3 regions of the Thermoanaerobacterium sp. R66 genome follow, and region 2 is predicted to be linked to each of the others. Evidence: predicted binding sites of a transcription regulator. Region 2 holds the regulator's gene; each other region holds the start of a gene.

Region 1 (7,151 bases), 870 kb from region 2:
TTCTACACCTTCAGGAACAAGTTTTTTCATGCCTTCCTGGAAATATCGATCAGAGCTTCCGCTCTTCATTGCTGATATTGAGCCCATTCCTCTGTATACTTTATAGCTTCTTCCTTGGTATATTTCTACTTCACCAGGGCTTTCCTCGGTCCCTGCAAAAAGACTTCCAATCATCACTGTAGATGCGCCAGCAGCAATCGCTTTGACGATGTCTCCACTGTACTTTATGCCACCATCTGCGATTACAGGTATACCATATTTATCGGCTTCCTCCGCACAATCATAAATTGCTGTAATCTGAGGAACTCCGATTCCTGCTACCACTCTCGTTGTGCAAATTGAACCAGGTCCGATGCCTACTTTAACGCAATCAGCACCTCTTTCTATCAGATCTCTTGTAGCCTCTGCAGTCGCCACATTTCCAGCAATGATCTGAAGATCAGGAAATCTATTCTTTATCTTTTCCACCGTATTTAAGACACCGACAGAATGTCCATGAGCCGTGTCAACCACCACAACATCTACATTGGCATCTACCAGAGCTTGAACTCTTTCCATGACATCCGCAGAAACACCTACAGCAGCACCAACAAGCAATCTTCCTCTCGAATCTTTTGCAGAATTAGGATATTCTACAGCCTTTTCAATATCCTTAATAGTAATCAATCCTTTTAAATTGTTGTCATCATCCACAAGAGGCAACTTCTCTATCTTATGCTTTTTAAGTATTTCCCGAGCCTCATCTATAGTAGTCCCAACAGGTGCAGTGACTAAATTCTCTTTTGTCATGACTTCTTTAATCGGCCTGTCTAAATTGCTTTCAAATCTTATGTCTCTATTGGTGATTATCCCCACAAGTTTGTTATCAACCGTTATAGGCACTCCAGATATCCTATATCTTTCCATAAGCTCTACAGCATCTTGTATCTTGTGTTCTGGTGACAAATAAAAAGGATTTGTTATAACACCGTGTTCCGACCTTTTAACTCTATCTACCTCTAAAGCCTGTCTTTCTATAGGCATATTTTTGTGTATTATGCCAATCCCTCCTTCTCTTGCTATTGCAATGGCAAGAGAAGATTCTGTCACAGTATCCATCCCTGCGCTAATCAATGGTATATTTAACATTATACTATTTGTAAGGCGTGTTTTAGTGTCAACCTCCTTTGGCAGCACATCAGATTTTGCCGGTATAAGCAGAACATCGTCAAACGTCAGTCCTTCTTTAACAAATTTATCAGCCATTTTTATCCCCTTCCTCTAAAATTTATTATGCCTGAGTTTATAATAAAAATGCCCGAACAGAGAATTTCGTTCAGGCAAAAAAGAGTACAACAATAACTCCCCATAGTAAAGAGTTACGGCTCTTTGTAGATACTCCAGTGCCTATTCACCAGATTATATGCGGATAAGATTTTATTATTAAATTACTAAACAATATAACAAATTTAGATGTCCATGTCAACAGTACAAAAAAAAATAACCGGGCATCCCCGGTTATTTTCATTACATCATGTCCATGCCTGCCCCTGCTGCTGGAGCTGGTGGATTCTTTTCTGGTATGTCTGCCACAACTGCTTCTGTTGTCAATATCATTGACGCAACAGATGCAGCATTTTGAAGTGCTGACCTTGTAACCTTCGTTGGGTCAACTATACCTGCTTTTAACATGTCTACAAATTCTTCTTTGTATGCATCATAACCAAAAGCAGGGTCTTTTGATTCTTTTATCTTCTCAATGATTACTGAGCCATCAACACCAGCATTTCTTGCTATCTGCCTTACTGGTTCTTCTAATGCTCTCAGCACGATCTGAGCACCTGTCCTGAAGTCGCCTTCTAATGAATCAACTACTTTTTGTACTTCTGGTATGACATCTAACAGTGCTGTGCCACCGCCAGGAACTATACCTTCTTCTACAGCAGCTCTCGTAGCTGAAAGAGCATCTTCTATTCTGTGTTTCTTTTCTTTAAGCTCTGTCTCTGTAGCAGCACCAGCTTGAATTACTGCAACACCGCCAGAAAGTTTAGCCAATCTTTCTTGCAGTTTTTCTCTGTCATAATCTGATGTAGTCTCTTCGATCTGAACTTTTATCTGATTTATTCTGTTCTTTATGTCTGCAGCATTTCCTGCACCATCAACTATTGTAGTGTTTTCTTTTGTCACTTTTACTTGTCTTGCGCGGCCAAGCATGTCTATTTTAGCTTCTTTGAGATCAAGACCTACTTCTTCAGATATTACTTGGCCACCTGTCAAGATAGCTATGTCTTGCAGCATTTCTTTTCTTCTGTCGCCAAATCCTGGAGCTTTTACTGCAACGCATGTAAATGTACCTCTTAATTTATTAACTACTAATGTTGCAAGTGCTTCACCTTCAACATCATCTGCAATTATCAAAAGCTTCCTGCCTTGTTGTACTACTTGCTCAAGCAATGGCAACAAGTCTTGGATATTTGACAACTTCTTGTCTGTGATGAGTATTAAAGGATCGTCCAAAACTGCTTCCATCTTATCTGTATCAGTTACCATATACTGTGAAATATAGCCTCTGTCAAACTGCATTCCTTCAACTATTTCAATAGTCGTATTCATTGACTTTGATTCTTCTACTGTTATTACGCCGTCTTTGCCGACCTTATCCATTGCTTCAGCTATTAAGTTTCCGATCTCCTCGTCAGCCGCTGAAATTGATGCAACATGTGCAATAGAATCTTTTCCCTCTACCGGTTTTGATATGTTCTTTAATCCTTCAACAGCAGCATCGACAGCTTTTGCCATACCACGCCTTAAAAGCATTGGATTTGCACCAGCAGCTAAGTTTCTTAAACCTTCCAATACCATAGCTTGTGCCAATACAGTAGCCGTTGTTGTACCATCACCAGCAACGTCATTTGTCTTTGTTGCAACTTCCTTTAAAAGCTGCGCGCCTTGATTTTCAAAAGGATCTTCTAATTCAATCTCTCTTGCAATTGTGACACCATCGTTTGTAATCGTTGGTGAACCGTATTTTTTATCTAAAACAACATTACGGCCTCTTGGTCCTAATGTTACTTTAACTGTGTTGGCAACAGCATTTACGCCTCTTTCCAAAGCCTTTCTTGCATCTTCACCGTACAAAATTTTCTTTGCCATTTCTTCTACCTCCTTATTCTACTACAGCTAATATATCGCTCTGCCTCAAGAGAAGATATTCTTCTCCATCAAGTTTTACTTCTGTGCCAGCGTATTTTGAGAATATTACTTTGTCTCCGACTTTTACTTCCAGCTCGACTCTTTTTCCATCTATGTATTCACCAGAGCCGACAGCAAGTACTTCACCTTGTTGAGGTTTTTCTTTCGCAGTGCCAGGCAATACAATCCCGCCTTTTGTTACCTCTTCGGCTTCAGTAACCTTTACTACAACTCTGTCACCAAGTGGTTTTAATCTCATAATATCCCTCCTCGAAATTTGTTAGCACTCATTCATGGCGAGTGCTAATCATCACACTTTTTATATTAGTTTAATTACAAGTTCATGGCAAACTCCAAATTTCTCTAATTTTTGCCGTTTTAGACGATTATTATAGATTTTTCCCATTTATCTTCTAATTATACGATTAATATTGAATTTACGCAAAAAATGCAGGCTTTAGCTGCCTGCAACATTATTTACATTGCCATTTGAACTTTGTTGTTTTAGATAATTTATCATGTTGTACATAAATTGCTGCTGTTCCTTTGTAAGCATTGATTTAAGACCGTTTACGACTTCCGACTGCTGCTCTGTAAGTCCAAGATTTTTCGGCACATCATCCTCTTTTGTTTCCTTTTCTGAATCATTGCTTTTTACATCTTCCACCATTTCATCACTTGCGGTGTTTTCTGCATCTTTAACTTCTTCTATATTTTTATCTTCTTTAGATCTGTCAAATAAATCATTCTTCACATCGCCTTTATCGCTTTCTTCCACCTTCTCGTGCCTTGATTCGCTATTTTTTGCATTCATAATGCTTTCAGCCTTGTTCAAAGCTTCTACAAGCTTTATATTCTTTATGATTTTCTCTGCCATGTCCTTTTTATCATCCGGAATAACAGGTTTTATCGCTTCAAAAATGTCCAAGATTTTATCTATGATGTTATTTTTATCTCCTTCAACTTCGTATTTTTTCATTTTCTCGTTTAGGTTTTGTATTCCTTCGTGAAGTTTTATAAATTTATCTATGATTATCTGTTTATCTTCTTTCATATACGGTTTTACTGCTTTTAGCATTCCAATCTGATCGAAGTCGTCTTCTTGCACTTCAGCTTCTTGATTAAATTCCATCAACTGTCTGTGGCATTCAAGTATTTCGGCAATTTTTGTGAATATATCTATGTAGTACTGTTCCTTCCTGTGTAGATATGGTTTAACGCTTCCCATAAAGTTTTTGCTTTTCTCTATTATCTCAAATATATCCAAATCGTTTTTCTTCTCATCGTCCTTTTTGCTTTCTGTTTTATCATCTTTACCATGATCCACAATCTCTTCGTCTTCTTTTTTCTTTAAAAGCCGCCTTTCATCTTCAAGACTTAAGCCATCAAAAATTTGAAACCTGATAAAAAATATTATGAAAAGTTCAATTATCAATACCTTTAGTAATTTTTCTCTATCCACAGCAAATCCCCCACTTCTTTAAATACTTCTTAAATAATATATGTATAGGGCAGGTTTATTATCACCTGCCCCATGCTTTTATTTCTTATCCACCACAAAAATACCTGGGACAAACAAGAAGATTATAAGGATCACTATTATGATCCAAATCCATCCACCGCCCCATGCTGCTCCTTTTCCCTCAGGCATATGAAAACCCCCTTCACATTATTTATCGACCACAAATATTCCAGGTACAAAGAGGAAAATTATTAGTATTATGATTATGATCCAGATCCATCCGCCGCCCCATGCTGCTCCTTTTCCTTCAGGCATACTAAAAACCTCCTTTATTTTTTGGCCTCAAGGACCTAATACATTATACGTGATGTGTTAAATATTGTTACTGAAATTCATGGTGGCCAGTGACCACAAAAAGCGCCTTGCTTTTTTCCGCGGTTTGTCTTGCTGTAGGACGACTAACAGAAGAAAGAAAAACAGCAAATCTTCGAATTCAAACCTTACATCCATTACGACAGTCAATATGACAAAAAAGAATAGAAGCGTATTTCCAGATATATTCATAAGATCAGCTCCATTTAATTTACTTTAATTCATTATATTCTTATTTTTGATTATTGATATTGATTTCTATAGGATATGGCATGAAATCTAAAAATATAAGCATCAGAAAGTTTGTTATAAAATAAACAATTGAATTTAAAAAAATATGTGCTTTAAAATTCTATTACATAGATTTTATTAATCTAAAGACTGAACCTTTCTCTGAAATAAGTTCAGAAAAATAGTCTTCTATCTTTTTACCTAAGTTAATTTTATACAAATCTAAGCCAAAAATATTTTTATTAGACAATATTTCTCTCAAATTTCCATCTACAGTTTTTTTATCATACATTTTTATTTTTGAAATGGAATATTTTAAATTTTCTAAAAGAGGATCTGAGCAAATTTCAAATGGCTTTCCATTATCATCTATACCCATTAAATACCTTAACCAAAATGCAATAACCATTGGTATATATACAAGACTATCCGCATCGTATTTCTCACTATTGACATAAGCTTTTATAGTCTCTCCAAATCTGACAGGCATTTTTTGAGATGTATCAGTCAAAATTCTGTCAATAGAATCCTTTATATATTTATTTTTAAGCCTTTTATTAAAAACTTCATCCAGAAATTTTTCTGGATTAATAACTTTTGGATCTTCCATAACATTTAAACTTTCTTTATACACCATGTTTTTCAAAAAATTTTCAACATATTCATTGCTTATAACATCGTAAACAGTTTGAAATCCAAGTAATTTGCCAATAATTGCCGATGCAGTATGTATTGGATTTAAGCACGTGGTAACTTTCATTCTGTCTGCTTTTATAACAGTATCTTTATCTGTCAAAATTACATTTACTTTATCAAGTGGAGGCCTTCCATTTGCAAAATTATCTTCTACTACAAGATAACGTGTTTCCTCAGCATTAACAAATGGTGCGACAAAATTGCCTTTTGTTGTTTTAACTATATCTATATCTTCAAAGCCTTTTTCTTTTAAATAATCACATACAAATCCCATCGGAGCAGGTACAATATTATCAATCATCGTAATAGGGTATGAAACCATCTTTGGATCATTTAAATAATCTAAAAATTCGCTTTCAATATAATTTCTTTTAATCCATTCTTCAGCAATCAACTTTATTGATTCAAAAAGTCTAACACTATTTTTAGAAAAATTATCGAGGCTCATAAGTGCTATTGGGGCATTACATGTTTTATACCTATGATATAGCAAAGAAGCTATTTTAGAAATAATATGCTTTGGTTTTTCAATTCCTTCTTCAATATCTTTTTTTACTTCATCAATAAAGTCACCATAAAAATCTATTAATTTATAAGCTTTCTCTGTTATAGTAAAACTAACTATTTGAAGAGAAGGATTTGCAAACATATTTTTAATTTGTTGCCAATCCTTAGAAAAAGGATCAGCAACAAAATAGCCTACTATGCTTCCAATAATCTCAATTTCTATATTTCCATCGGATTTTATTACAGCAAGCAAACTCAAATTATCATGTGGACTATAAATTTTTCTAATATTTTCATCGCTTCTAGGTTCAACTCCTATTATACCGCTAGATTCTAAACCTTTATTTAATAGTCTCTGTACTAAAGGTGCAACAAAGCCTCGGAAAATATTCCCTGGGCCAAAGTGAACCCATTTAGGTTCATTATAACTTTTCTTTACAATATCTAACAAATCATACTGAGGAATTTTGATTCCTAGCTCGTCCCAATAATTAGTATTTATTAAATTTTCTAAATTAAGTTTCATCCGTGCCATCCTTTCGATAACATGCATAAAAGAAAAGGTAAAATTCTATTTAAGCAAAGTTATTTGTTAACATTTTTGACTAAAGTATCCCATATGCCATTTAAATACATAGCACCCAGCGCTCTATCATATAATCCGTATCCCGGTCTTCCATTTTCGCCCCAAATCATTCTTCCATGATCTGGC
Region 2 (7,151 bases):
CTGTCATTGAAATACGCAGGAACTGTTATTACAGCTTCTGTAACCTTCTCCCCTAAGTACGCTTCAGCATCAGCCTTTAATTTCTGCAGTATCATAGCTGAAATCTCTTGCGGTGTATAATCCTTTCCATCAATAGTTACTTTGTAGTCAGAACCCATATGTCTTTTTATAGACATAACTGTCCTTTCAGGGTTTGTGATAGCTTGCCTTTTTGCAACTTGACCTACTAATCTTTCACCTTCTTTTGTAAATGCTACAACAGATGGAGTTGTCCTGGCTCCCTCTGAGTTTGGTATAACTACCGGCTGTCCTCCTTCCATCACAGCTACGCACGAAAAAGTTGTGCCAAGATCAATTCCTATAATTTTTCCCATGATCTACTCCTCCTATTCCTATACTTTATTTTGCTACTTTGACCATACTTGGTCTTATTACTTTATTATTAAACATGTATCCTTTTTGAAAAACTTCAATTATCTCATTTTCCTTCTTATCCTCTACCTCTTCCTGCATAACAGCATGATGTTTGTATGGATCAAAGATTTGACCTAAAGACTCTATCTCTTTAACACCCAGTTTTTCCAAAACACCTTTAAACTGCCTGTATATTAAATTGACACCTTCTTTAAAGGAAGCTATTTCTTCACTGTCACCATGAGATGCTTCGAGAGCTCTCTCAAAATTATCTACAACAGGCAGTATTTCCAAAATCACTTGCTCTTTGCCATACTCAACCAGATCAGCTTTTTCCTTTTCTGTTCTTTTTCTGTAATTTTCAAATTCTGCTTTCAACCTCTGGGCCATCTCTAAGTATTCATTGGCTTCGTCTTCTTTCTGCTTAAGCTTATTTTTCAATTCTTCAATTTCTCCTTCGTCAATTTTTTCTTCACCCTGATCAGAATTTTCTGTACCGATACTGCCTTCACTGTCATCTTGAGGTCGGTCAGCATCAGATACATTGTCTTTTAAATCTTCGTCTAAATTGTTTTTGCTTTCCATTGTATCTTTTTCTCTGTCCAATTGTTTCACCTCTTATTTTCTTGATATATATATGATAAGACTTTTGACAATTCATTTGACATAGTATTTATTTCATTTATAAGCCTCTTGTAATTCATCCTTGTAGGTCCAATAATGCCAAAAGTTCCCACAACCTCACCGTTTATCTTATAAGTAGATTTGATTATGCTTAAATCCCACATCTCTTCAAACTTGCTTTCACTTCCAATAGTAACATCGATGGAATCATCTAAAGGCTCCAACACTGAATTCATAATGTCTTTATTGTCAATTAGATCGAAAAACATCTTGGCTTTTAACAGATCCTTGTACTCAGGAAAGTTGAGAATATTTGAAATACCTTCCGAATACAAGTCTGTTTCATCCATTTGCTTTAAACCATTTATGATAGTATCTGTAATCTTGTCTATGATTCCGATAGCACTGCCAGACTCTTTTTTTATCTCATCTCTCAATGTCTGATCCATTTCTCTTTTTCTTTTTCCTATCATTTTATTGTTGATTAGGTTGTTTAAAAACTCAAACAAATTATTGTCAATATTGTCCTTTAAACTTATCAAATAGTTTTTCATAATACCTGATTCTGTCATAACAAGAAGTATCAATTTGTTTGCATCAACAGGCAATATCTGTATTCGCTTAATCGTGTTTTCATCAATTCGAGGCATTTTAACCACTATAGTATGGTTAGTAACGGTAGATAATAGCCTGGCATACTTTTTCACTATATCATCTATCTCAGCAAACACCTCATCAATTGTCTCTACTTCATCGTCACGGCTCTCATTCAAATAATGTTCTAATATATTATTAACGTAAAATCTATATCCTTTGTCAGATGGTATTCTACCTGCAGATGTATGAGGTTGTTCAAGGTACCCCATCTCTTCAAGGTCAGCCATCTCATTTCTGATCGTTGCCGAACTTACACCAAGGTTATATCGTTTTGCGATTGTCCTAGATCCAATTGGTTCTGCCGTCAAAATATAGTCGTTAATCACAGCTTCTAAAATCTTTTTCTTCCTATCATCTAACGGCATATTCACCACCCCAAGTTCTATTGTTAGCACTCTTAGCTTGAGAGTGCTAATTACGATTTAAAAATACCACTATTGTGGATATTTGTCAATACTTTAAAACAAAAAATCCTCAAACACATTATTGGATATATCCACACCTTTTGATGTTAATTTAAGGACATCTCCTTCTTTAACTAATAAGCCTAATTCCATATTTTTATAAATAGCATCTTTAAACACAGAAAACATGCTTTTCCCAAATCTCTCTTTAAAGTCATTATCATTTACTCCATCCATCATCCTAAGGCCTAAAAACATAAACTCGGACATTTGATCTTCTAAAGACAGCTCATCAACATCGTCAACCGCATGTCCATCATTATAAATCATGTCTATGTACTTTTTAACATTTTTTATATTGCCAAATCGCTTATTTCCTACAAATGAATACGCACCAGGTCCAAAGCCCAAATAGTGTAAATCCATCCAATACAGCTTGTTGTGTCGGCATTCAAATCCAGGCAATGCGTAATTCGAAATTTCATAATGTCTGTATCCACTATTCTCTAAAAGCTCTGCACCATAGTGGAACATCATCAATTCGTATTCATCATCAGCAAGCTTAACTTCATTTCTTTCATACATATCGTAAAGCATCGTTCCTTTTTCTAATATAAGTCCATAACAAGAAATGTGTGATGGCTTTAATGCAATTACGTTTGTCAATGTTTCTTTAAAATCTTCAAAAGTCTGATTTGGCAGCGCATACATTATATCTATGTTTATGTTGTCAAAATATTTAGATGCCAAACCATAATTTTCAATAAAATCACTTACTGTATGTATTCTGCCGATAGCTTTTAATAAATTGTTTTGCCAAGACTGCAAGCCTATGCTTATTCTATTTACACCTGCTTTTTTATATGACTTAAGTTTTTCTTCATCTATTAAGCCAGGATTTAATTCAATCGTGATCTCTGCATCTTTGCTTAAGCTGTAGTTTTCGTAGATTTCACTCAATATTTCTTCGATGTATGAAGGAGGCAAGACATTCGGCGTACCTCCTCCTATATACACAGAAGTGTATATATCTTTAAGCTCCTCTTTTCTCGTTTTAATCTCCTTTATTATTGCTTCTTTAAACGAAAAAAAACTATCTTCCATGTTTGCATAAGAATTAAAATCACAATAATAGCATTTTTTCTTGCAAAACGGAATATGAACGTATATACCAGATCTAATCATTGTCATCATCAAGCTTTAAGATTGACATAAATGCCTCTTGCGGAATCTCAACCTTCCCTATTTGTCTCATTCTCTTTTTGCCCTCTTTTTGCTTTTCTAACAATTTTTTCTTTCGCGTAACATCTCCGCCATAGCACTTTGCCAAAACGTTCTTCCTCAATGCTTTGACAGTTTCCCTTGCTATTATTTTTGAACCTATAGCGGCTTGTATAGGAATCTCAAAAAGATGGCGCGGTATATTTTCTTTTAACCTTTCTGTCATCTTTCTGGCTCTTTCATAAGCCTTATCCTTATGGACTATCATAGACAAAGCATCCACTATCTCACCATTTATAAGTATATCCAATTTCACAAGATCTGATGTCTTGTAGCCTTTTAGCTCATAATCTAATGAAGCATACCCTTTTGTCCTGGATTTTAAAGCATCAAAAAAATCATATATTATTTCGTTTAACGGAATATCGTATTTAATAAGCACTCTAGTAGGCTCAAGGTAATCCATTCCTTGATAAACGCCCCTTCTATCTTGACAGAGCTCCATTATGGGTCCTACGTACTCTGTAGGAGACATTATTGTAGCAGTAATTATAGGTTCTTCTATATGATCGATCAACGTGGGCTCCGGCAAATTTGCTGGATTATCCAGTTCAATTACTTCTCCGTTTGTCTTGTAGACCTTATAGATAACGCCAGGTGCAGTAGTCACCAAATTTAGATTATATTCCCTCTCCAACCTCTCCTGTATTATGTCCATGTGCAAAAGACCTAAAAAACCGCATCTAAAGCCAAATCCAAGAGCTGCAGATGTATCTGGCTCAAATGTCAATGACGCATCGTTTAATTGCAGTTTCATAAGTGCATCTTTTAGATTTTCATAGTCCTCGCCCTCCGCTGGATATATTCCACAAAAAACCATTGGTGTGACTTTTTTATATCCAGGCAAAGGTTCAGATGCCGGAAATTGTGCATTTGTTATGGTATCTCCTACACGAGTATCGCTGACATTTTTTATGCTGGCAGCCACATACCCAACATCACCAACAGAAAGAAAATCGACCGGACTTAAATTAGGCCTAAATATGCCTACTTCTGTCACTTCAAATTCTTTCCCGGTGGACATCATTCTTATCTTATCGCCTTGCTTTAATGTGCCGTCAAAAACCCTTATAAAACTTATAGCACCCTTATAATTGTCGTAAAACGAATCAAATATCAATGCTTTAAGCGGTTTTTCTTGGTCTCCTGATGGTGGCGGTATCCTCTTTACTATTGCTTCCAAAACATCTTCAATACCTATGCCTTCTTTCGCAGATATAAGCAAAGAATCTTCGGCATCGATGCCAATAACATCTTCGATCTCTTTTTTTACAAAATCAGGATCTGCAGATGGAAGATCTATCTTGTTTATAACAGGCACGATTTCAAGATCGTGCTCTAATGCCAGATACAAATTTGCCAGCGTTTGGGCTTCTATCCCTTGCGTTGCATCAACAACCAACAAAGCGCCTTCACATGCCGCAATACTCCTCGAGACTTCATACGTAAAGTCAACATGTCCAGGAGTATCTATAAGATTCAATTCATACTCCTCTCCATCATTTGCTTTGTATATGAGGCGGACTGGCTGAAGCTTTATGGTTATACCTCTTTCCCTTTCCAAATCCATGCTGTCTAAAACCTGCTCTTCCATTTCTCTTTCTGTCAATACACCAGTCTTCTCAATCAATCTATCCGCCAGAGTAGATTTACCATGGTCTATATGGGCTATAATGCAAAAATTCCTCTTGTTTTCTTTTCTAACTTTAGACATTTCAAACCTCCTTCACATATATTAATATTATAGCATAAAAAATTACTTGTACAGAGATTTGAAAAGACCATCAACACCTTTTAATGGCACATGACTATGTTGTCCCAAAAAAGTTATGTTGAGAAAATCTTTGCTTATAGCAATCTTAAATATGCTTTGACTTGCAATACCTGTTGTCAAAGCATTAAACGTGTAATCCACTTGAAATATGCATAACATGATAAAAATTATGTAGATGGATATGAATAAGTATAGCATTCTCAGCTTTCTAAGCCTTTCTTTTTTCTCTTTTACCCTGCTCAAACTTTCATTTCCTCCTAAGTTCATCGTACAAAAAATCCAATTCTTTTATCATCTTTTCTTTCGAAAAATTGCTTAAAATATATTCTTTGCCTTTTTTTGAAAATTTATTTCTCAAATCTTCATTTAATACAAGAACTTCAATAGCATTGGCCAAATCTTTAGGAGCCTCAGATTTTACGATGATTCCATTTTCATCATTTTTAACTATCTCAGGTATTCCTCCAACATCTGTAGCAATGACAGGTACACCTAACGCCATAGCCTCAGCAACCGATATACCAAAGCCTTCGCTGTGAGACGGCAATACAAAGATATCTATGCTGCTTAAAAAATTGAATATATCTTCTATAAACCCCAAAAATTCCACATTATCAAGCTTTAAATCCCTCGCCATATCTTTAAGATGTTCCATATATGGTCCATCACCTGCTATAAAGACAAATGCTTTAACTTTTCCCCTAAGTATATTCAATGATTCAATAAGATCTTGAACACCTTTTGACGGTATAAGCCTTGCAACACAACCGATTATAAGAGTATCTGAAGCTATGTCGTATTTTTCTCTCAATTTTAAAGGCTCTTTAATGAATTGTGGCACATCAATGCCGTTGTACACTATACGCACTTTATCAGACGGTATGCTTTCTTCATCTACAATGGCATTTTTAAGAGCGTAAGACACTGCAACTACTGCATCTGTCTTTTTATTTAAATACTTATTGATTGTCAGATAAAAATACTTTTTTATCTTATTCATATTTTTGTAATTAGGAAAATTGTGTACTGTCACAGCGATCTTTAAATTGTATCCCAGTGAAGCCAGTCTTCCAACTAAGGATGCTTTTGCTCCATGAAAATGAATAATATGTGGTCTAAAATCATCTATAATAGCTCTAAGCTTCTTTATCGCAGCAAAATCTTTCTTAAAATTTATTCCATCGCAAATATCAACACGATAAACAGATACACCATCTTCTATCAAGTCATCCGTTGTTTTTTTGTCAAAAGAACAGCCAACAGCTAATTGATACTTGTCTTTATCAAGTCCATTAAGAATCGACAGCAGATGCTTCTTCATGCCGCCTTCTGCTTCCCTTACAACATGTAAAACTCTTATTTTTTCCAATCTATTTCACTCCTTTATAAATTTATTTTCATCAATGATAATGTCAATAAGCATTGGCACAGCATAGACCATCGTTGTAGCCGCCGCAACAACACCTGAATCGTTAAAAACTAAAGCAAAAATACTTCCTACTACGGTGGATAAAAAGCTTATGTATACAAATTTTCGCTCGTTAAGAATCTTCTTTAAAGCGCCAACTGGTTTATAAAAAAGTACAAAGAGTACCAACACCAGCGTAACTAAAGCCCTGCTCCAGACAGAATACTTGAAAAGCTTCAAATTCATGCTAATCTTTCTTGCAAATATCTGAATAAGAGGGTAAATCCCATTATTTTTCACTAAATTGAATGTCTGCCCTATGTGCGTTTGCTCTGATACAGGTCTTAAAGAGTCAACATAAAACAGCAAAAATAATAATACAACGATACTTCCACCTACAAACAAAATATTTTTAATGTTAAGTTTTTTGCCAAATAAGTACATTGACGCAACTGAAAATGCTGCAAATGCGGCTATACCACCGCCTACATTTGTTCCCAAAGACGGCGATGCTATAAAGTAGAGGACAATAATGTAAATCAATATATTTGCAAATATTAGATATCTTTTGTCAATATTCCTAAATGTC
Region 3 (7,151 bases), 1.5 Mb from region 2:
AGAATCAGCATATATGCAAAAGACAAATGAACGAAAGATTTCCGGTGGCAATAGCGGAGGTTAAAAACCCGTTCCCATACCGAACACGGAAGTGAAGCCCTCCAGCGCCGATGGTACTGATTTCTCGGGAGAGTAGGTCGCTGCCGGATAATATATTCCTCAGTAGCTCAATGGTGGAGCAACCGGCTGTTAACCGGTAGGTTGTAGGTTCGAGCCCTACCTGAGGAGCCATTTTTGTATTTAAAAAAGAATATTTTGCGGATGTGGCTCAGTGGTAGAGCATCGGCTTCCCAAGCCGAGGACCGCGGGTTCGAATCCCGTCATCCGCTCCAGTGATATCAAGATTCCAGTCAATGGGATCTTTTTTATTTTATCTTATTTGTTGATTTTTTTTATTAAGTATTTTTTAAATATGCCTTTTTAATTTCATGTCTTAAAAGATGCGGGACAAAATATAATGTTATTAGAAATATTTATTTAGGGGGATTTTATTATGGATGTTTACGACGTGTCGTTGATACCTTTGATAATAGGTTTGGTAGAGGTAGTAAAACAAATTGGCTTACCTAAAAAATATTCAGCATTGATTTCGTTGATATTTGGAATAGCTTTAGGAATACTTTACATAGCTCCCGGCGATATTTTAAAAGGAATACTACTGGGAACTGCCATGGGTCTTGGAGCATCTGGCCTTTATAGCACTACAAAAAATACAGTAGAGGCCATAAAAAAATAACCACAAAAGGTGTATGAGTGCTTCATACACTTTTTTTCTATTGATTTTTGTTTTACTTTTGTATAACCTATCTATAAGCGGCTTAATTTATTAAAGGAGATGTTTTTATGTTCAGTGGAAAAGTTGTCGTTGTTACAGGTGGTTCTGGAGGCATTGGTTCATCTATATGTAAAGAAGTAGCAAAATTAGGTGGATGTGTGGCAATTCATTACAATACAGATTACGATAGTGCATGTAGTTTAAAGAATTATATAAAAAGTAACTTAGGATATGCAGAGGTATTTAAAGCAGACATTAGAAATAGAGAAGAAGTAGAAACGATGATGAAAAATGTAGTTGATAGATTTGGTCGCATAGATTATTTGGTCAACAATGCTGGTGTTTCACAAATTAAGCCTTTTATGGATGTATCAGCAGAAGATTGGAGATACATGATGGATGTGAATTTAAATGGCATGTTTAATTGTACGCAAAGCGCTTTAAAGTACATGTTAAAAAGTAAAAAAGGTGCTATTGTGAATGTTTCATCCATGTGGGGAATATACGGCGCATCTTGTGAAGTGCCATATTCTGCTTCAAAAGGTGCTATTATAGCTTTTACAAAAGCATTGGCAAAAGAATTGGGACCATCAAATATAAGAGTTAATTGTGTTGCACCTGGGGTAATCGAAACAGACATGAATAAAGACTTGTCAGATGATACACTTAAATATCTGTCGACAAGAACTTCTCTCGAAAGGCTTGGGATGCCAGATGAAGTCGCTAAGGCAGTGGTTTTTTTGCTATCGGATCAATCTTCATTTATAACAGGTCAAGTATTGACTGTAGATGGAGGTTTTGTATAAAGTCTTTTAACGTTTACAATCCTTTGACCCTCTTGACTTATGGAATTAAAAGGATTATAATTTTAATTGTTAGCAGCCGTTTATATAGAGTGCTAATACTACTGATGTATCTTCACATTTAACTCACATTGTACTTTGATTGCGACACGTTTATAAATTCTAATTGTTAAACAAAAACTAAATATTGACGAAGGGGGAATTCGAATGAAAGCATTATTGCTGGCAGGAGGATTAGGTACAAGGCTAAGACCTCTGACGAATTTTCTTCCTAAACCTATGGTACCAATAATGGGTAGACCATTATTAGAATCTACCATTTTAAGACTTAAGAATCAAGGTGTAGACGAAGTTGTAATAAGCACATGCTATAAATCTAATCATATTGAGAATTATTTTAAAAATGGTGAAAAATTAGGGGTAAAAGTTTCATTCATCAAAGAAGACATACCGCTGGGAACAGGCGGAGCTATAAAAAATGCTGAGGAATTTTTCGATGATACTTTCTTAGTGCTAAATTCAGATATTATATGTGATATCGATATTAGAAGTCTTGTGGAGCATCACAAGTCAAAAAAAGCATTAGCTACTATTGCAATGACTAAAGTAGAGGATCCCTCGCAATACGGCGTGATAGAATATGACGATAATGATTACATTACAGCGTTTAAAGAAAAACCAAAACCATACGAGACTAATTCAAAATGGATAAATGCAGGAATATACGTGTTTGAACCGCAGCTATTAAATGAAATCCCCAAAGATGAAGTGGTATCAATAGAAAGGGATACATATCCAAAACTTTTATCAAAAGGTTATAAAATGGCTGCGTATAGGTATGACGGGTATTGGATAGACATAGGAACAATTGAAAAGTACAAAAAAGTCCACTTTGACATATTAAAAAAGTATTGCAAATACGTTGACATAAATGATCATGATACTAAGCGTAGAAAAATCACAATCGATAATTCTGTAAAAATTGTTGAGCCTGTTTTTATAGGAAGTAACGTCAAAATAGATGCCAAAGCAGAGATAGGTCCGTATGCGATTATAGGCGATAATACGCGTATAGGTCCTAACAGCATCATAAGACACAGTGTTTTATGGGACAATGTCAAAGTCAAAGGAAATGTAAATTTGATAAATGCTGTCGTAGCTTCAAATAGCGTGATAGATGGCATGAGGAAAATTGAAGATGAAGTTTATGCAAATGGTATTAACGATTATGCTGTAAGTTGATGGAGGTGTTATGAATGGTAAAGAATAAAGAAATAAACATTGCGTTTTTGAGTACATTTCCGCCGAGAGAATGCGGCATAGCTACATTTACACAAGATTTGGTAAATGAGCTTAAAGATATTAAAATTATAAATGAACCAAAAGTGATTGCGATAGACGATAAAGAGTATGATTATGGTGATGATGTTATTTATAGACTTAAGCAGCACGACCGAAATAGCTATTTAGAACTTGCGAATAAATTAAATGATTCATTAATTGATTTGTTAGTCATCGAGCATGAATATGGAATTTACGGCGGTGAGTGGGGCGAATATATTTTAGACCTTGTAGACAATTTAAAAGTGCCTTATGTCGTAACTCTTCATACGATATTGTCTAACCCACTTGATAAGCAAAAGCACATTTTAAAAGAATTGTGTACAAAGAGCAAAAGAGTTGTCACTATGGCCAAAAACACAATTCCACTTCTTGTCAATTTATATGGTGTTGATGAAAGAAAAATCGTAGTATTGCCTCACGGAGTTCCAAATCTGCCAACGCTGTCCAGTGAAAGTTTGAGAAAGAAATACAACATTGATGCAGGAAAATTCGTCGTAAGCACATTTGGACTGATAAGTCCTGGAAAAGGGTTAGAATATGGCATAGAAGCCATAGCAAAAGTTAAGGAAAAATATCCTGATATATTGTACCTTATATTGGGTCAGACACATCCTAATATAGTCAAGTCAGATGGGGAAGTTTACAGAGATTTTCTTGTAAGGAAGGTAAATGAGCTAAATCTAAACGACAATGTAAAGTTTGTCAATAAATATCTGACAAAAAGGGAGATCGTAGAATACTTAAAGCTTTCTGATGTATATTTGACGCCATACATTGGCAGAGAACAAGCGGTCAGCGGGACATTGGCATATGCTGCAGGCTTAGGAAAATTAGTTGTGTCAACACCATACAAATACGCTGAAGAAATTTTAAGCGATGGAAGGGGATTGTTGGCGGAATTTAAAAATCCTGATTCTATAGCAAACTGCATAAATTTTGCCATAGAAAATCCCCACGAAAAGCAAATCATGGAGGAGAAGATAAAAGTTTATGGAAAAACGATGATGTGGGACAATGTTGCATTAGAATATGTTGAATTGTTCTTGAGAATATTTGAAGATTTAGAGGATGATGCAAAAGAAGCAGTATAAACAAGGAGGGACGTACTGTGGACGGCAAAAAAATGTTTAACCATTTGTTTATACTGACAGATGATACAGGTATGATGCAGCATTCTATTGGCTCTGTCCCTAATCTTAAATATGGGTATACGACGGATGACAATGGAAGGGCTTTGATAGCCTGTACAATGATGTACGAAAAATACAAAGATGATGTGTATATAGACCTTATCAAAAAATACTTGTCATTTTTGATGTACGCACAAGAAGAAGATGGACATTATAGAAATTTTATGTCATTCGATAGGAAATTTATTGATGAAGATTTTTCAGAAGATTGTTTTGGCAGGTGCATCTGGGCTTTAGGGTATTTAATAAATGCAGATATAGATGAAAGGGTAAAGTTACCTGCGTATAAGATGATTGAGAAATCACTGCCTTTAGTAGACACTCTAAATTACATCAGAGGTAAAGCATACACCTTGATAGGTTTATCCTATGTTTACAATTCTTTTAAGAATTTAGACAAAAATTTCGTTAGAAAAAAGATGGATAAATTGGCGCATGATATAATTGAGAAGTACGAAAAAAACTCAAGCGAAGATTGGCAGTGGTTTGAAGACGTAGTGTCGTACGATAATGGAATCATTCCATTATCGCTTCTAAAGTATTTTTCAATCGCTAAAGATGAAAAAATTCTGAATATCGCTTTAAAGACAGTCGATTTTCTGGATAGTGTTTGCTTTAAAAATGGCTATTTTAAAGCTGTTGGATGCAAAGGATGGTATAGAAAAGGCAAAGGCATTGCAGAATATGATGAACAGCCTGTGGAAGCGTATACGATGGCTCTCATGTATATAGATGCTTATAAATTGACAGGCGACGAAAAATACAAAAAAAGGGCTATAGACTGTGACAAATGGTTTTACGGAAAAAACTCAAAAGGGTTAAGCTTATACGACGAAAATAGTGGAGGCTGCAGTGATGGCATAACGGAAGATGGCGTAAATATCAATGAAGGAGCCGAAAGCCTTATATCGATTATGATATCCCATTGTGCAATCGATCAATTGAAATAACTATTCAATTGACTTAAGCAATTTTATTTCTTCTTCATTTAATTCCCGCCATTCCCCTTCTTTTAAATTTTCATCTAATTTTAATTGACCTATTGAAAGCCTTTTTAAGTAGACGACCTTTGAGTCTATCGCTTCAAACATTCTTTTTATTTGATGATATTTTCCCTCTCTGATTGAGATATTTACTTTTGAGATAGTGCCTGAAGATATTATTTCCAGTTTTGCAGGCATAGTCTTATAACCATCGTCTAATAATATGCCTTCTGAAAACAAAGACACGTCATCTTTGTCGATAAAGCCTAAAACTTCTGCATAGTATTTTTTGAAAACATGCTTTTTTGGCGATAAAAGCTTATGTGACAGTTCTCCGTCATTTGTGATTAAAAGCAATCCTTCTGTGTCTTTGTCAAGTCTTCCTGCTGGAAAGACCTTTCTTGATTTTATATGGTGTGGCAAAAGGTCTACAACGGTTCTTTCTGATGGGTCATAAGTTGCGCAGATGACGCCTTTGGGTTTGTTCATCATTATATATATGTATTCTTTGTATAAGACTTTTTCACTTCTAAATGTGATGACGTCTTTGTCAGGTTGTATTGCAAAACCAGGGTCATTGATTATCACATCATTTATTGAAACAAGGCCTTCTTTTATAAAATTTTTAATCTCTTTCCTTGTGCCATATCCCATATTTGATAAAAGCTTATCTATTCTCATCTTTGACATCTTAGATTCCTCCTAAACAGTATAACTGTGCTCCTTACTAAATTATATCCCAAAAACATAAAATTTGTATCAAAATGTGATATATGTCATATTTTTTACACTTTGATAGTGATACAATGAGGTTGATGTTTCAAGATAATAAATTTTCTGAAGTGTATACAGTATATTGACTACAAAGAACAAAACAGCTATAATAAAACCATAATAAATCATTAGGGGGAATAAAGATGATTAGCGAATGGCGCGGGTTTCAGGAGGGCAAGTGGCAAAAGACTATTGACGTTCAAGATTTCATACAGAAAAATTACACGTTATACGAAGGTGATGACAGCTTTTTAGAGGGACCTACAGAAAAGACTATTAAGCTTTGGAATAAAGTACTCGAGCTAATGAAGGAAGAATTAAAAAAAGGTGTATTAGATATCGATACAAAAACTGTATCGTCTATAACATCCCACGATGCGGGGTATATAGACAAAGATCTTGAGGAAATAGTTGGATTGCAGACAGACAAACCTCTTAAAAGAGCTATAATGCCTTACGGTGGCATAAGGATGGTCAAAAAAGCTTGTGAGGCTTATGGATATAAAATAGACCCAAAAGTAGAAGAAATATTTACGAAGTACAGAAAGACCCACAATGATGGTGTGTTTGATGCATATACTCCGGAAATAAGAGCAGCAAGACATGCCGGTATAATCACAGGTCTTCCAGATGCGTATGGCAGAGGAAGAATTATTGGGGATTACAGGCGAGTCGCACTTTACGGAATAGACAGACTCATAGAAGAAAAGGAAAAAGAAAAACTTGAACTTGATTACGATGAATTTGATGAAGCAACTATTCGATTGAGAGAAGAACTGACAGAACAGATAAAAGCGTTAAACGAAATGAAGGAAATGGCTTTAAAGTATGGCTATGATATATCAAAACCTGCAAAAAATGCAAAAGAAGCTGTGCAGTGGACATACTTTGCCTTCCTTGCTGCTATAAAGGAACAAAACGGTGCGGCTATGTCGCTGGGCAGAGTATCTACTTTTCTTGACATATACATTGAAAGAGATCTTAAAGAAGGTACATTGACAGAGAAACAGGCGCAAGAGTTAATGGATCACTTTGTCATGAAGCTTAGAATGGTTAGGTTCTTAAGGACTCCTGATTACAATGAGCTATTTAGCGGCGATCCTGTTTGGGTCACCGAATCAATTGGCGGTGTAGGCGTAGACGGAAGACCTCTTGTAACTAAAAATTCATTCAGGATTCTAAACACATTGTATAATTTAGGTCCTGCACCTGAGCCAAACTTGACAGTTTTATGGTCTAAAAATCTTCCTGAAAACTTTAAAAGGTTTTGTGCTAAAGTGTC

The links. Region 2 encodes HrcA, which represses chaperone genes, less so after heat shock. Its sites were predicted from a motif close to ATTAGCACTCANNNNNNNTGAGTGCTAAT; they were not measured.
Region 1: the regulator HrcA is predicted to act here: its motif matches at 3,451-3,479, upstream of groES (co-chaperone GroES).
Region 3: the regulator HrcA is predicted to act here: its motif matches at 1,650-1,678, upstream of JJQ93_RS10370 (nucleotidyltransferase family protein).

The regions. Positions count from the first base shown of each region.
Region 1 covers NZ_JAEUWW010000001.1:1,438,146-1,445,296, forward strand. The annotation lists gene guaB (IMP dehydrogenase) at 1-1,245, opposite strand, end outside; purine riboswitch at 1,329-1,426, opposite strand; gene groL (chaperonin GroEL) at 1,507-3,132, opposite strand; gene groES (co-chaperone GroES) at 3,146-3,430, opposite strand; gene JJQ93_RS07350 (hypothetical protein) at 3,629-4,633, opposite strand; gene JJQ93_RS07355 (hypothetical protein) at 5,006-5,197, opposite strand; gene JJQ93_RS07360 (mannitol dehydrogenase family protein) at 5,361-6,965, opposite strand; gene uxuA (mannonate dehydratase) at 7,025-7,151, opposite strand, start outside.
Region 2 covers NZ_JAEUWW010000001.1:563,981-571,131, reverse strand. The annotation lists gene dnaK (molecular chaperone DnaK) at 1-374, opposite strand, end outside; gene grpE (nucleotide exchange factor GrpE) at 400-999, opposite strand; gene hrcA (heat-inducible transcriptional repressor HrcA) at 1,026-2,060, opposite strand; gene hemW (radical SAM family heme chaperone HemW) at 2,154-3,290, opposite strand; gene lepA (translation elongation factor 4) at 3,277-5,094, opposite strand; gene JJQ93_RS02645 (hypothetical protein) at 5,137-5,397, opposite strand; gene JJQ93_RS02640 (glycosyltransferase family 4 protein) at 5,402-6,523, opposite strand; gene JJQ93_RS02635 (hypothetical protein) at 6,530-7,151, opposite strand, start outside.
Region 3 covers NZ_JAEUWW010000001.1:2,074,770-2,081,920, forward strand. The annotation lists rRNA gene rrf (5S ribosomal RNA) at 41-149, shown strand; tRNA gene JJQ93_RS10350 (tRNA-Asn) at 157-231, shown strand; tRNA gene JJQ93_RS10355 (tRNA-Gly) at 258-332, shown strand; gene JJQ93_RS10360 (hypothetical protein) at 494-736, shown strand; gene ymfI (elongation factor P 5-aminopentanone reductase) at 844-1,581, shown strand; gene JJQ93_RS10370 (nucleotidyltransferase family protein) at 1,786-2,820, shown strand; gene JJQ93_RS10375 (glycosyltransferase family 4 protein) at 2,835-4,013, shown strand; gene JJQ93_RS10380 (glycoside hydrolase family 88 protein) at 4,031-5,062, shown strand; gene JJQ93_RS10385 (pseudouridine synthase) at 5,063-5,785, opposite strand; gene pflB (formate C-acetyltransferase) at 6,013-7,151, shown strand, end outside.